2 regions of the Blastococcus sp. SYSU DS1021 genome follow, and region 2 is predicted to be linked to the other one. Evidence: riboswitches for the same ligand, from Rfam matches in the RefSeq annotation. Region 2 holds a riboswitch; the other holds the start of a gene.

Region 1 (6,777 bases), on a different contig from region 2:
CGCGACGTCGTCGGCGGTCAGCTCCCCGGTGGCCGGGTCGAAGGCGGCCCACCGCACCGTCGCGCCCGCGCCCTCGGCGGCCCGCACCCAGGGCCGGATGTTCGCGTCGTGGTCGAGCCGGGTCACCACCACCTCGTCGCCGGGGCCCCAGCCCGCGGCGAGGGTGCGGGCGAGGTCGAAGGTGAGCGCGGTGGCGCTGCGCCCGAACACGACGCCGGTGGGGTCGGCGCCCAGCAGGTCCGCCATCGCCAACCGTGCGGCCAGCACCGTCTCGTCGGCGAACCGCTCCGCGGCGGTGACGGCGCCGCGGTTGCTGATCGGCGCGGTCAGCGTCGCCGCGACCGCGCGGCCCACCTGCTCGGGCACCTGGGTGCCGCCGGGGCCGTCGAAGTGCGCGGTGCCGCTCGCCAGCGACGGGAAGGAGGCGCGGAGCGCGGCGACGTCGAGGCTCACGGCCCGACGCTAGCCGCGGCCGGCCAGTGCGGCGATGGCGGCCCGGATCTCCGGGACGTCCAGGGCCAGCGTCGCGTCGCCCACCGGCAGCTCCACCCGCACGACGGCGGGGTCGCCGGTGGGCATCGCCTGCGGCCAGGTCCACAGCCCGTCGACGGCCAGCGCTCGGGCCGCGGCGGTGAAGGCCTCCGGCGTCGTGCGCAGCAGCAGGTGCAGCATCGGCGTCTCCGGCGGATCGGGGACGACGGTGACACCCGGCAGGTCGCGGACGGCGTCGGCCACCTCGCGGGCGCGCGCCAGGTAGGCGGGCATCAGCGGCAGCCGCCGGCGCAGGCAGGCCAGCGCCGACGCCGCGCCCGGCCACATCCCGAACAGGGTGCCGCCCAGCCGCCGGCGCCACTCCCGGACCTCCGCGACGACGTCGGCCGGGCCGGCCAGGCAGCAGCCGGCCAGCGCGCCGATGCCCTTGTAGAAGCTGACGTAGACGGTGTCGAACAACCCGGCGATCTCGGCCGGCGTGCGGTCGTAGCCGGCCGAGGCCTCCCACAGCCGGGCGCCGTCCAGGTGCGCCGCGGCGCCGCGCTCCCAGGCCCAGGCCACCTGCGCGGCCAGGTCGTCCCACGGCGGCAGCCGCCCGCCCAGATCGCGCTGGGGCAGCTCCACCAGCAGCGCGGCAGGCAACTCGGCGACCGCGTCCAGATCGGTGCGCAACAGCGGCCCGTACCGGTTCCCCGCCGGGCGCAGCACCATGCCGTGCAGCCGCTCGAACGCCTGCTCCTCGTGCCGGATCAGGTGGCTCTCGGGGTGGCAGACGACGGTGCGCCGGCCGCGACGGTCCGCGTGCACGCGCAGCGCCGCCTGCTGCGCCATGACCCCGCTGGGCAGGTACGCCGCCGCCGGCAGGCCGAGCAGCCCGGCGACCTCGGCCTCCAGCTCGGCCACCACCCCGCCCTCGCCGTACCGGTCCGGGGCGGTGCCGGGCGGGACCGTGGCCAGCAGGTCGGCCGGCCGCCACTCGCCGTGCCCGGTCAGCGCGCGGGTGCAGGCCTCGCGCAGCGCGAGGAGGTCGTCGTCCACCCGGGAAGTCTCGCCCGCCGGGTGGTCAGTGGAAGCGGCGCCCCTCGGCGAGCATCTGCACGGCGGCGGCGATCCGCTTGGCCCGGCCCGCCGGCGTGACGGCGGTGTGCACCCGCCACAGGACGGCGTAGCGGTTCTGGCCGTCGAGGGCGTCGAAGGCGGCCCGCGCGCCGGGCTGCGCGTCCAGGGCCGCGGCGAGGTCGTCGGGCACGGTGATGGTGGCCGCGCCCGGATAGGCGCGTGCCCACCGGCCGTCGGCCTGCGCGGCCGCCACGGCGGCCAGGCCCGCCGGGCGCATCCGGCCCTCGGCGGTCAGCCGCTCCACGGTGGCGACGTTCTTCTGCGACCACACGCTGCGCGCGCGGCGCGGGGTCAGCCGCAGCAGGTGGTAGGAGTCGTCCAGCCGCTGGCCGCGCCCGTCGATCCAGCCGAAGCACAGGGCCGACTCGACGACCTGCGCCGCGGTGACGGAGGGGATGCCCGAGCCCTTGCGGGCGATCTGCACGTAGAGCCCCGGGGCGGTGGCGTGGTGGGCCTCCAGCCAGGCCTCCAGGGCGGGCTGGTCGGCGAACGGCAGCATCGGCAGATCCGTCGGCGCGGGCACGGCCCCATCCTGGACCCGCGGTACGACGGGTTCCGGAGATGTCAGCCCGCCAGCAGCTCGCGCAGCAGCGCGTCCACCGCGGGGCCCTCGACGAGGAAGCCGTCGTGGCCGTACGGGGAGGAGATCAGCCGCAGCGGGACGCCGAGCGCGTCGGCCACCCGCTGCTGCTGCTCCGGGGGGTACAGCCGGTCGCTGTCCACGCCGGCGACGAGCGCGCGGGCGGTCACCCGGGCCAGCGCCGCCTCGACGCCGCCGCGGCCCCGGCCGACGTCCCAGCTGTTCATCGCCTCGGTGAGGAGCACGTAGCTGCCGGCGTCGAACCGGCCGGTCAGCTTCGCCCCGTGGTGCTGCAGGTAGGAGGCGACCGCGTAGCGGCCGTCCTCCTGCACCCGGGTGCCGAAGCGCGCCTCCAGCTCCGCCGCGCTGCGGTAGGTGAGGTGGGCGATCCGCCGGGCGACGTCCAGGCCGTCCGCCGGCGGGTCGGCGAGCGGGTAGTCCCCGCCCCGCCAGCGGGGGTCGGCCCGCACGGCCGCCTGCTGCGTGGTCTGGGTGCCGATCTGGTCGGCCGAGGCGACGGCGGTCGAGGCGAGGAAGAAGAGCGCGGCCACCCGGCCGGGGAACGCGACCGCCCACTCCAGCGCCCGCATACCGCCCATCGAGCCGCCGGCGACGCACGCCCAGCGCCGCACGCCGAGCGCGTCGGCCAGGGCCGCCTCGGCGCGCACCTGGTCGCCGACGGTCACCCCGGGGAAGCGTGACCCCCACGGGGCGCCGTCGGGGGCGGCCGACGACGGCCCCGTCGTCCCCTGGCAGCCACCGAGCACGTTGGCGCAGACGACGAAGAACCGCTCGGTGTCCAGGGCGGCACCCGGGCCGACCACGCCGCTCCACCAGCCGGGCGTCGGGTGGCCGGGCCCGGCCGGCCCGACGACGTGGCTGTCACCGGTGAGCGCGTGCTCGATCAGCACCGCGTTCCCGCCGTCGGGCGCGAGCGTGCCCCAGCACTCGTAGGCGATGCGCACGCCGGGCAGGCTCCCGCCGCGTTCCAGCTCGAACGGGCCGGGCAGGTCGAGGAACCGGCGGTCGCCCGCCGGGTCGCCCTCGACCCACCCGCCCACCGTCAGGCCGACTTGGCGGCGCGGAACCCGGCCTCCAGGTCGGCGAGGATGTCCTCGATGCCCTCCAGGCCGACGGCGAGGCGCACCAGACCCGGCGTGACCCCGGTGGTCAGCTGCTCCTCGGGCGTGAGCTGGGAGTGCGTCGTGGAGGCGGGGTGGATGACCAGGCTGCGCACGTCGCCGATGTTGGCGACGTGGCTGTGCAGCTCCAGCGCCTCCACGAACCGCTTGCCGGCCTCGACGCCGCCGTGCAGCTCGAAGGTGAGGACGGCGCCGGCTCCCTTCGGCGCGTACTTCTGCTGCGCCGCGTGCCACGGCGAGGACGCCAGCCCCGGGTAGTTCACCCGCTCGACGGCGTCGTGGCCCTCGAGGAACTCGGCCACCCGCTGCGCGTTGGCGACGTGCCGCTCCATGCGCAGCGACAGCGTCTCGATGCCCTGCACCACGAGGAAGGCGTTGAACGGCGAGACCGCCGGCCCCAGGTCGCGCAGCAGCTGCACCCGGGCCTTGAGCACGAACGCCGGCGCGCCGAGGTCGGCGTAGACGACCCCGTGGTACGTCGGGTCGGCGGTGGTGAACATCGGGTGCCGGCCGCCGGTCCAGTCGAACGTGCCGCCGTCGACGATGAGCCCGGCGATGACGGTCCCGTGGCCGCCGAGGTACTTGGTGGCCGAGTGGACGACGACGTCGGCGCCGAACTCCAGCGGGCGGATCAGGTACGGCGTCGCGATGGTGTTGTCGACGATCAGCGGGACGCCGTTGCGGTGGGCGACACCGGCGACGGTCTCGATGTCGAGGATGTCGCCCTTCGGGTTGCCGATCGACTCGGCGAAGAACGCCCGGGTGTTCTCCTGGACGAGGGACTGCCAGTTCTCCGGGTCGTCGGGGTCCTCGACGAAGGAGACGGTGATGCCCATCTTCGGCAGCGAGTGGTGCAGCAGGTTGTAGGTGCCGCCGTAGAGCGAGGCGGACGCCACGATGTGGTCGCCGGCCTCGGCGAGGTTGAGGATCGCCAGGGTCTCCGCGGCCTGCCCGGAGGCGACGGCGAGCGCGGCGACGCCGCCCTCCAGCGACGCGACGCGCTGCTCCAGCGCGTCCTGCGTCGGGTTCATGATCCGCGTGTAGATGTTGCCCATCTCGGCCAGCGCGAACAGGTCCGCGGCGTGCTGGGTGTCGCGGAACTGGTAGGCCGTCGTCGCGTAGATGGGCAGTGCCCGGGCACCGGTGGCCGGGTCCGGGCTCGTGCCGGCGTGGATCTGCCGGGTCTCGAAGCTCCAGCTCTGCGGGTCGGTCATGCGCCGTCTCCTCTCGCTCGCGGAGACCCGCGGCGCACGGGAGCTCCGTCCTTGCCGGGGGGCGGGCGCCTCCCGGCCGGCTCTTCCCCTGGAGCACCTCAGACGGAGTAGAGGTTGCCGGGCAGCCAGCCAGGTGCTTCGCGCTGCCTCTCAGGAGCCGAGGTGATCCTAGGACGCGCCGCAGGGGAGTGCGCGCCGCCCCCGTGGCGGGACGGATGTCCCACGTGAAACACCGGCCCCGTCGGTCACCCGGTCGGGGAGGCGGGGTCCGTCTCGTCGCCGGTGCCCCCCGTGTCGCCGGTCGGCTCCGGTCCGGTGGTCTCCGGAGCCGTCGTGGTCGGCTCGGTGGTCGGGGACGGCGAGTCGGTCGTCGGGGTGCTGGGCCGGGACGTCGTCGTCGGGGCCGGCTCCGTCTCCTCGGTGGTCGTCGGCTCCGTCTCCTCGGTGGTGACCGGCTCGGTCTCCTCGGCCTGCTCGGTGACCTGGCCCCGGGTGTCCGGCTCGCCGGGGGCCGGCGGCTTGACGTTGAGGTACAGCGCGAAGACGGAGACGAACAGCACGGCGAGCACGACCGTGGAGGTGCGCGCCCGGCCCAGGTGCTTGGGCACGGCCGACCACCAGCGGTGGCGCGGCGCCGCGGTCGTGCCGGTGGGCGCCCCGGCATCGGCGGCCGCGGCGGCGGGCGCCGTGCTGACGACGGGTTCGTCGGAGGCCCGGGCGGTGGCGTCGGTCGGGTCGCGGCGCTCGTCGGGGGCGGTCACGAAACCTCCTCCTGGACGGCGGTCGCGCCGTCCCGCGCCGCGACCGAGGTGGTGGGCTGCGGCACCTGCATGCCCTGGCTGCGGAAGGCCTGGACGATGCGCGCCCGCAGGTCGCGGCCGACCTCGAACTGCTTGCCGGGGAGCGTGCGGGCGACCACCCGTACGTTCACCTCGTCCAGGCCGAGGGTCTCCACCCCCATGACCGTGGGCGGGTCGAGCAGCAGCGGCCGCATCGCCGGGTCCCGGAACGCCTCCCGGCCCACCTCCCGCAGGATCTCGTTGGCCCGGTTCACGTCCACCGTGGTCGGCACCGGCACGTCGACGACGGCGCGCGCCCAGTCGCGGGACAGGTTCACGACCTTGACGATCTGGCCGTTGGGCACGGTCACGACCTCGCCGTTGGGCGAGCGCACCCGCGTGACGCGCAGGGTGACGTCCTCGACGGTGCCGTTCGCCGGGTCGCCACCGCCCACGACCTGGATGGAGACGACGTCGCCGAACCCGTACTGGCGCTCGGTGATGATGAAGAAGCCGGCCAGCACGTCACCGACGATGCGCTGGGCGCCGAAGCCCAGGCCCACGCCGAGCACCGTGGCAGGCGCGACCAGGCCGGTCACCGGGATGCCGAGCCGGTCGAGGATGAAGAAGACCGAGATCGAGTAGATGAGCACGACCGCCGCCCAGGTGAGCACCTGGGTCAGCGAGTGGCGGTGCTTGGCCGCCTCCGACCGGACCAGCGCGTCCCCGCCGGTGGAGTTCCGGTCGATCCGGTCGGTGATCTTGTCGCCCACCCAGCCGACGAAGCGGGCGAGCAGGACCGAGCCGAGGACGATCAGCACCACTTCGAGACCCCGCCCGGACAGCCAGTCCAGCACGTCTCTCAGCGCGTCCACGGGGCGGCACTCCGATCATCGGGGGAAGCGGCCTCTCCACCTTGCGCACCGCCGCCCGGCGATGCCAGCCCGACCCGCCGCCCAGTGCCGGTGGTGACGGAGACATCGCTCACGGCGTCTCCCGCGGCTCGACGAACAGCGACTGCGTGGACCGCCCGATCGGGCCGTCGACGTCGAAGAGGACCGCGAAGCACTGCGCCGCCCCGGTGCCGCCGTGCACGGTCTCGGCGGCCATCCCCAGCCACTCCCCGCGCGGGGGTCGGTGCAGCGCCACGGAGAGGTCGACGTTGGCGAACGTGGCGCGCGTCCAGTCGAGGCTGGCGGAGATGCCGCTCGCGGCGTCGGTCATGACCAGCAGGTGCTGCAGCGGCGTCATCGGCTCTCCGGCGACCAACTCGCACTCGGGGCGGGTCCAGGCCGTGGCCGGCCCCGGGCCGTTGAAGGTCCCCGCGGCGAACCGCCACTCCAGCGCCCGGTGGTAGGCGATCTCGGTGGTGAAGAACCCCGCCCGCTCGGGGCGGCTCTCCTCGGGTCCGGACGGCGCCGGGTGCGGCTGCCCGGTCGCCGGGGCGGCGT
Region 2 (6,777 bases):
CCACCATCACCGACGCACCGCTGGCGGCGGTCGGTGGCGCGGTGTTCACCATGTTCGTCTTCGCCATCCTCGACCAGGTTGAGCAGCTCGGGTCGATCCGCGACTGGTTCCCGACGGCGGAGGAGTTCGCCTGGACCGACCTGCTGCAGACGCCGGTCGACGACGGCGACCTGTTCCGCGGCGTGATCCAGTCGCTGGTCTACATCGCCGTCTTCACGGCGCTCGGCTTCCGCCACTTCGCCCGCCGCGACGTCACCAGCTGACCCCCTGCCCGCAAGGCCGTCGCCGACGTAGCTTGTCCTGCATGAGCGGACTGTGGGGTCTCGTGGCCGGGGTCGTCTGCTTCGTCGTCCTGCTCCTGCTGTTGCCACTGCTCGGCGCGATCGGCTCCGTCGAGCTGGTGGTCATCGTGCTGGTGGCCGTCCTCGTCGGTGTGCTGGTCGCCGGACGGTCCCGTGCGGGGAGCGGCGGGAGCAGCTGAGCGCTCACAGGGACGCGCGTACCGCCTGGGCCCAGCCCTCGCCCATGGGGGCGTCGGTGACCGTCACGTTGGGGACGGCGGACAGCAGCTCGGCCATCCCGTCCACGGCGCCCCCGTTCGCGGTGATCCACAGCCGGCCCACCGCGGGCGCCATGTCGAGGTCGCTGACGCTGTCCCCGATCGCGACGGCATCGGCGGGGGTGAGGCCGCGCCGCTCCAGGTCCCAGGCGATCGCCGCGCCCTTGGAGATCCCGCGCGGCATCAGGTGGTAGACCCGCGGCGGCGCGGCGTCGTCGTCCAGGCCCATCCAGGAGGCCGCAGGGATCGCGCCGTTGTCCTTGAGCGTCAGCCAGCCCACGCCCCGCTCGGCCAGCCAGGCGTCGACGGCGAGGGCGTCGACCCGGCCGCGCAGCAGCGCATCGGTGGCGTGCGTGGCGTGCCACGGGGCGTGCCACTCCAGTCGCCCCGGGTGCTCGGCGATCAGCTCCTCGACGACGCCGAGCTCGGCCATCACCTCCATCGGCGTGCGGTCGCCGTACTCCTCGGGCAGCGCGCCGCGCAGGCGGTGGGTGTTCCGCCCGGAGCCCCAGCCGATCGTGGCGCCCAGTTCGGCGATGGCGCCGTCGGCGGCGAAGATCCGCGCGGCCTCCACCACCTGCTCGTACGTCCGGCCGCTGACCAGCACCAACGCCACTCCGGCGCGGTGCAGGTCGAGCAATGCGGCGGCCGGCCCGTCGGTCAGCTCCCGCCCGGCCGTGTGCCAGAAGGAGCCCCGCGGCCCCACCATCGTGCCGTCGAGGTCGGTGTAGACGACGCGCGCGCTCACCAGGCCATCCTGTCCGGCCGCTGGGCCCGGCTCGCGACTGGGTACAGTTCACGCCGTTCACTCATCCAGAGGGGCAGAGGGACACGGCCCGACGAAGCCCCGGCAACCGCCGCCTGCGCGCACGTGCAGCGGGAGGTGCCAATTCCGTCCCGCGCGGCTCGACGGCCCGCTGCGGGGAAGATGAGGAGGTAGTCGTCGCATGACCCTCACCGCTCCCGGATCCGTCCAGGCCGACTCCAGCGCCGGTGGCCCCGTGCCCCCGTGTCCCGCCCGCGGGCTCGTCTGCCGCAACTGCGGCGCCACGTTCGGGCTCATCGCCGAGCACGCCTGCGCCGAGTGCTTCGGGCCCCTGGAGGTCGACTACGACCCCGAGCTGATGAAGGCGGTGACCCGCGAGCAGATCGAGGCCGGGCCGCAGAACATCTGGCGCTACGTGGCCCTCCTGCCGGTGGGTCAGCACCCGGCCGACCGCGTCTCGCTGGACCCGGGCATGACCCCGCTGGTCCGCGCCGACCGGCTCGCCGCCGAGCTGGGCCTCACCGGCGGGCTGTGGGTGAAGGACGACTCGGCCAACCCCACCCACTCCTTCAAGGACCGCGTGGTCAGCCTCGCCGCGACCGCCGCCAAGGGGCTCGGGTACACGAAGATCGCCGCCGCCTCCACCGGCAACCTGGCCAACTCGGTGGCCGCGCACGCCGCCCGCGTCGGCCTGCCGTCGTTCGTCTTCATCCCGAGCGACCTGGAGCCCGGCAAGGTCGTCCAGTCGGCCGTCTACGGCCAGACCCTGGTCGCCGTCGACGGCTCCTACGACGACGTCAACCGGCTGACCAGCGAGCTCGCCGAGACCGACGAGTTCGAGGACACCGCCTTCGTCAACCAGAACGTGCGGCCCTACTACGCCGAGGGCTCCAAGACGATGGGCTACGAGATCGCCGAGCAGCTCGGCTGGCGGATCCCGGCCCAGGTCGTCATCCCCATGGCGTCGGGGTCGCTGCTCACCAAGGTGGACAAGGCCTTCCGCGAGCTCAGTGCCGCGGGCATCGTCGAGGCGACCGAGTGGACGATCTTCGGTGCGCAGTCGGCCGGCTGCGACCCGATCGCCACCGCCTTCGACAACGGGTGGGACGTCGTGAAGCCGGTGAAGCCCACCGGCATCGCCAAGTCGCTGAACATCGGCAACCCGGCCGATGGCCCCTACGCGCTCGACGCGATCCGCCGCACCGGCGGCTCGGTCGCCCGGGTCGGGGACGACGAGATCGTCCAGGGCATCCGCGACCTGGCCCGTACGACCGGCGTCTTCGCCGAGACCGCGGGCGGGGTGACCGTCGCCGTGCTGCGCAAGCTGGTGGAGGGCGGTCAGCTGGACCCGGCCAAGGAGACCGTCGTCCTCAACACCGGGGAGGGCCTGAAGACCCTCGACCCGCTGGAGCCGGTCGTCGGCCCCACGCACCGGGTCGAGCCGTCGCTGAAGTCGGTGCGGGCGGCCGGCCTCATCGGCTGAGCGGTCCGTCCGGCGGGAGCGTAGAGTCCGGGCCGGTTCCCCGGTCCGGGCGACGTCGTCGCCGGATCCGGGTGCGTCGTGCGCGCGTGGGGCTGTCACCTGCGCTTCTCTGCTGTACCGTCTCGCGCGGTTCGAGTTCCACGTTCGTGTTCGGCGGGCGGAAGAGCGAGACCCCGCCACATCGAGAGCGATGGGGCGCCGCACGCACGAAACGTGGGAGCACACGTGGCACAGGGCACCGTGAAGTGGTTCAACGCCGAGAAGGGCTTCGGCTTCATCGCAGTCGACGGCGGCGAGGACGTCTTCGTCCACTACTCGTCCATCCAGATGGACGGGTACAAGAGCCTCGACGAGGGGCAGCGGGTCGAGTTCGAGGTCGTCCAGGGCGCCAAGGGCCCCCAGGCCGACGCCGTCCGCAGCGCCTGAGAACCACTCGGCAACACCGGCCGAGGCCCGGTTCCCCACGGGGGACCGGGCCTCGGTCGTTCCGGGGGCTCGGTTCCCACCGCGTGCGCCCTTCCGGCAGGCTTGCTGTCCGGGTGATGGCGGCGGTCGACCAGGTGCCGCGGACCAGCCCGCCCCGGTGAGAGCCCCCCGGGGGGTGGGAACAGCCGGTCGAGGGACCCCGTTCTTGCACTCGCAGGGGTCGAGTGCCAGACTCAGTTCTGGCACTCAGGGCTCCTGAGTGCCAATCAGGTCGGAACGGTGAGGCACCGGTCCGTGGGCCGACGGAGCGTCCACGTCGCTGGTGTCGTCCGTCGCGGGCGCCGAACCCGGCCGTGCAGCGATCCATGCTCGGAGGACATCACCACATGGCCAAGATGATCGCGTTCAACGAAGAGGCGCGCCGCGGCCTCGAGCGAGGGATGAACACCCTCGCCGACGCCGTCAAGGTGACCCTCGGCCCCCGTGGCCGGAACGTCGTTCTTGAGAAGAAGTGGGGCGCGCCCACCATCACCAACGATGGTGTGAGCATCGCCAAGGAGATCGAGCTCGAGGACCCGTGGGAGAAGATCGGGGCCGAGCTCGTCAAGGAGGTCGCGAAGAAGACCGACGACGTCGCGGGTGACGGCACCACCACCGCCACCGTGCTCGCCCAGGCGCTCGTCCGCGAGGGTCTGCGCAACGTCGCCGCCGGCGCGAACCCGATGGCCCTGAAGAAGGGCATCGAGAAGGCCGTCGCCTCGGTCAGCGAGTACCTGCTCTCCACGGCCAAGGACGTCGAGACCAAGGAGCAGATCGCCGCCACCGCGTCGATCTCCGCCGCCGACCCCGCCATCGGTGAGCTCATCGCCGAGGCGATGGACAAGGTGGGCAAGGAAGGTGTCATCACCGTCGAGGAGAGCAACACCTTCGGCCTCGAGCTCGAGCTCACCGAGGGCATGCGCTTCGACAAGGGCTACATCTCGCCCTACTTCGTCACCGACACCGAGCGCATGGAGGCCGTCCTCGACGACCCGTACGTGCTCGTCGTCAACTCGAAGATCAGCTCGGTCAAGGACCTGCTCCCGCTGCTGGAGAAGGTCATGCAGTCGGGCAAGCCGCTGGCCATCATCAGCGAGGACGTCGAGGGCGAGGCCCTCGCGACCCTGGTCGTGAACAAGATCCGCGGCACCTTCAAGTCCGTCGCCGTCAAGGCCCCGGGCTTCGGTGACCGCCGCAAGGCCATGCTGGGCGACATCGCCATCCTCACCGGTGGCCAGGTCATCAGCGAGGAGGTCGGCCTCAAGCTCGACACCGCCGACCTCGAGCTGCTCGGCCGGGCTCGCAAGGTCGTCGTCACCAAGGACGAGACGACGATCGTCGAGGGTGCGGGTGACACCGACCAGATCCAGGGCCGGGTCAACCAGATCCGCAGCGAGATCGAGCGGTCGGACTCCGACTACGACCGGGAGAAGCTGCAGGAGCGCCTGGCCAAGCTGGCCGGTGGCGTGGCCGTCATCAAGGCCGGCGCCGCGACCGAGGTCGAGCTCAAGGAGCGCAAGCACCGCATCGAGGACGCGGTGCGCAACGCCAAGGCCGCCGTCGAGGAGGGCATCGTCGCCGGTGGTGGCGTCGCTCTCGCGCAGGCCACGGCCGTCGCGTTCGACAAGCTCGAGCTCGAGGGTGACGAGGCGACCGGTGCCAACATCGTGCGCGTCGCGCTCGAGGCGCCGCTGAAGCAGATCGCCATCAACGCCGGCCTCGAGGGCGGCGTCGTGGCGGAGAAGGTGCGCAACTCGGAGACCGGCTGGGGCCTCAACGCCGCCACCGGCGAGTACGTGGACCTGGTCGCGGCCGGCATCATCGACCCGGCCAAGGTCACCCGCTCGGCGCTGCAGAACGCCGCCTCCATCGCGGCGCTCTTCCTCACCACCGAGGCCGTCATCGCCGACAAGCCGGAGAAGGCCGCTGCGGCCGCTCCGGGTGGCGACATGGGCGGCATGGGCGGCATGGACTTCTGAGTCCGCCCGCTCCTCGCTGAGGAGCACTGCACCACCAGCACTGCCCGGCAGGGGCGGTCCGCTTCCGAGCGGGCCGCCCCTGTCGGCGTCCGGGGCGCCCTCGCCGCGGAAGCTCAGCTCACTCGGGGGCGAAGACGCAGAACTCGTTGCCCTCGGGGTCGGCGAGGACGCTCCACTCGATCTCGTCATCCTGCTCCCGCACCATCCGCGCACCCGCCGCGATGAGCGGCCACGTCTCACCGACGACGTCGAAGTGCATGCGGTTCTTGATGGTCTTCCGCTCGGGCACCGGGACGATCCACACCAGCGGTCCCTCGCCGGCCGGGTCGACGATCGGGATCGGCCAGTCGTGCGGGCGCGGCTCGTCGTCCTCCGGGTTCTCGGCGTCCTCGAGGGAGTCGCGCCGCACGTAGCCGATGGCGGCGCACCACCAGTCGGCGAGCGCGTGGTGGTCGTTGGCGTCGAGGCAGAGGTCCTTGAAGCGCGCGGGTGCGTCAGCCATGACCGCGGAGGGTAGGCGGCTGTCCGTGGCCGTGATCATCGGGACGTCGGGGTGGCAGTACCGCGACTGGCGGGGCGCCTTCTACCCGCCGAAGCTCCCGCAGCGGCTGTGGCTGGAGCACTACGTGCAGCACTTCGCCACCGTGGAGAGCAACAACGCCTTCTACCGGCTGCCGGAGCACGAGACGTTCGTGAAGTGGCGGGAGCGCACCCCGCCGGACTTCCGGTGGGCGGTCAAGGCCAGCCGGTTCCTCACCCACATCAAGCGGCTGCGCGAGCCGGAGGAGCCGGTCGCCCGCCTGATGGGCCGCGCCGCGGGGCTCGCCGGCAAGCTGGACACGGTGCTGCTGCAGCTGCCGCCGACGCTGAAGGCCGACCCCGAGCTGCTGCGCGAGTGCCTGGCGCAGTTCCCGGCCGGTACCCGGGTGGCCGTGGAGCCGCGGCACGAGTCGTGGTGGACCGACGAGGTGCGGGCCCTGCTAGAGCGCTACGGCGCCGCGCTGTGCTGGGCCGACCGGGACGAGCAGCCGATCGCGCCGCTCTGGCGCACCACGGACTGGGGCTATCTGCGCTTCCACCACGGCTTCGAGGGCTGGGGCTACCGCGCCGAGACCCTGCAGCTGTGGGCCGAGCGGATCGCGACCACCTACGGCGACGCGGACGTCCTCGTCTACTTCAACAACGACCCGGGCTGCGCCGCGGTCATCGACGCCGTCCGTTTCGCCGAGTGCGTCCGCCGCGCCGGGGGGACTCCGACCCGCGTTCCCACGGCCGACCAGGCGACCGGCCTGGCCTGGGCGCCGGTGGAGGTCCCCCCGGTCTGACCGCGTGGGTCAGTTGCCGCCGCGCCCCTGGTTCTTCGGGCCCTGGTCGGCGGGCTTCCCGGTGGCCGCACCGGCGGTCTCCTCGGGCTCGGCGACGGTCTCCTCGACCGGGGCGGTGGCGGCGCGAGCGGCCTTCGCGGCGTCGCGGGCGGCCTTCTCCGCGTCCCGGGCCGCGTCGCGGGCGGCCTTCTCGGCGTCGT

The links. A riboswitch is a leader RNA that binds a small molecule or an ion and turns the genes downstream of it on or off. The one in region 2 is predicted to bind S-adenosylmethionine.
Region 1: linked by a shared signal. The riboswitch ahead of ACI8AP_RS20415 (bifunctional o-acetylhomoserine/o-acetylserine sulfhydrylase) and the one ahead of thrC (threonine synthase) in region 2 are both predicted to bind S-adenosylmethionine.

Annotation. Positions count from the first base shown of each region.
Region 1 covers NZ_JBJHAL010000039.1:15,562-22,338, forward strand. Annotated here, with positions in the region: gene ACI8AP_RS20395 (cysteine desulfurase-like protein) at 1-453, opposite strand, end outside; gene ACI8AP_RS20400 (threonine aldolase family protein) at 463-1,530, opposite strand; gene ACI8AP_RS20405 (YdeI/OmpD-associated family protein) at 1,556-2,134, opposite strand; gene metX (homoserine O-acetyltransferase MetX) at 2,176-3,252, opposite strand; gene ACI8AP_RS20415 (bifunctional o-acetylhomoserine/o-acetylserine sulfhydrylase) at 3,255-4,547, opposite strand; SAM riboswitch class IV at 4,590-4,705, opposite strand; gene ACI8AP_RS20420 (hypothetical protein) at 4,793-5,308, opposite strand; gene ACI8AP_RS20425 (mechanosensitive ion channel family protein) at 5,305-6,201, opposite strand; gene ACI8AP_RS20430 (thioesterase family protein) at 6,311-6,777, opposite strand, start outside.
Region 2 covers NZ_JBJHAL010000004.1:68,499-75,275, reverse strand. Annotated here, with positions in the region: gene ACI8AP_RS04290 (ABC transporter permease) at 1-263, shown strand, start outside; gene ACI8AP_RS04285 (hypothetical protein) at 305-481, shown strand; gene ACI8AP_RS04280 (HAD family hydrolase) at 486-1,307, opposite strand; SAM riboswitch class I at 1,366-1,494, shown strand; gene thrC (threonine synthase) at 1,507-2,808, shown strand; gene ACI8AP_RS04270 (cold-shock protein) at 3,034-3,234, shown strand; gene groL (chaperonin GroEL) at 3,621-5,252, shown strand; gene ACI8AP_RS04260 (VOC family protein) at 5,371-5,754, opposite strand; gene ACI8AP_RS04255 (DUF72 domain-containing protein) at 5,753-6,577, shown strand; gene ACI8AP_RS04250 (hypothetical protein) at 6,587-6,777, opposite strand, start outside.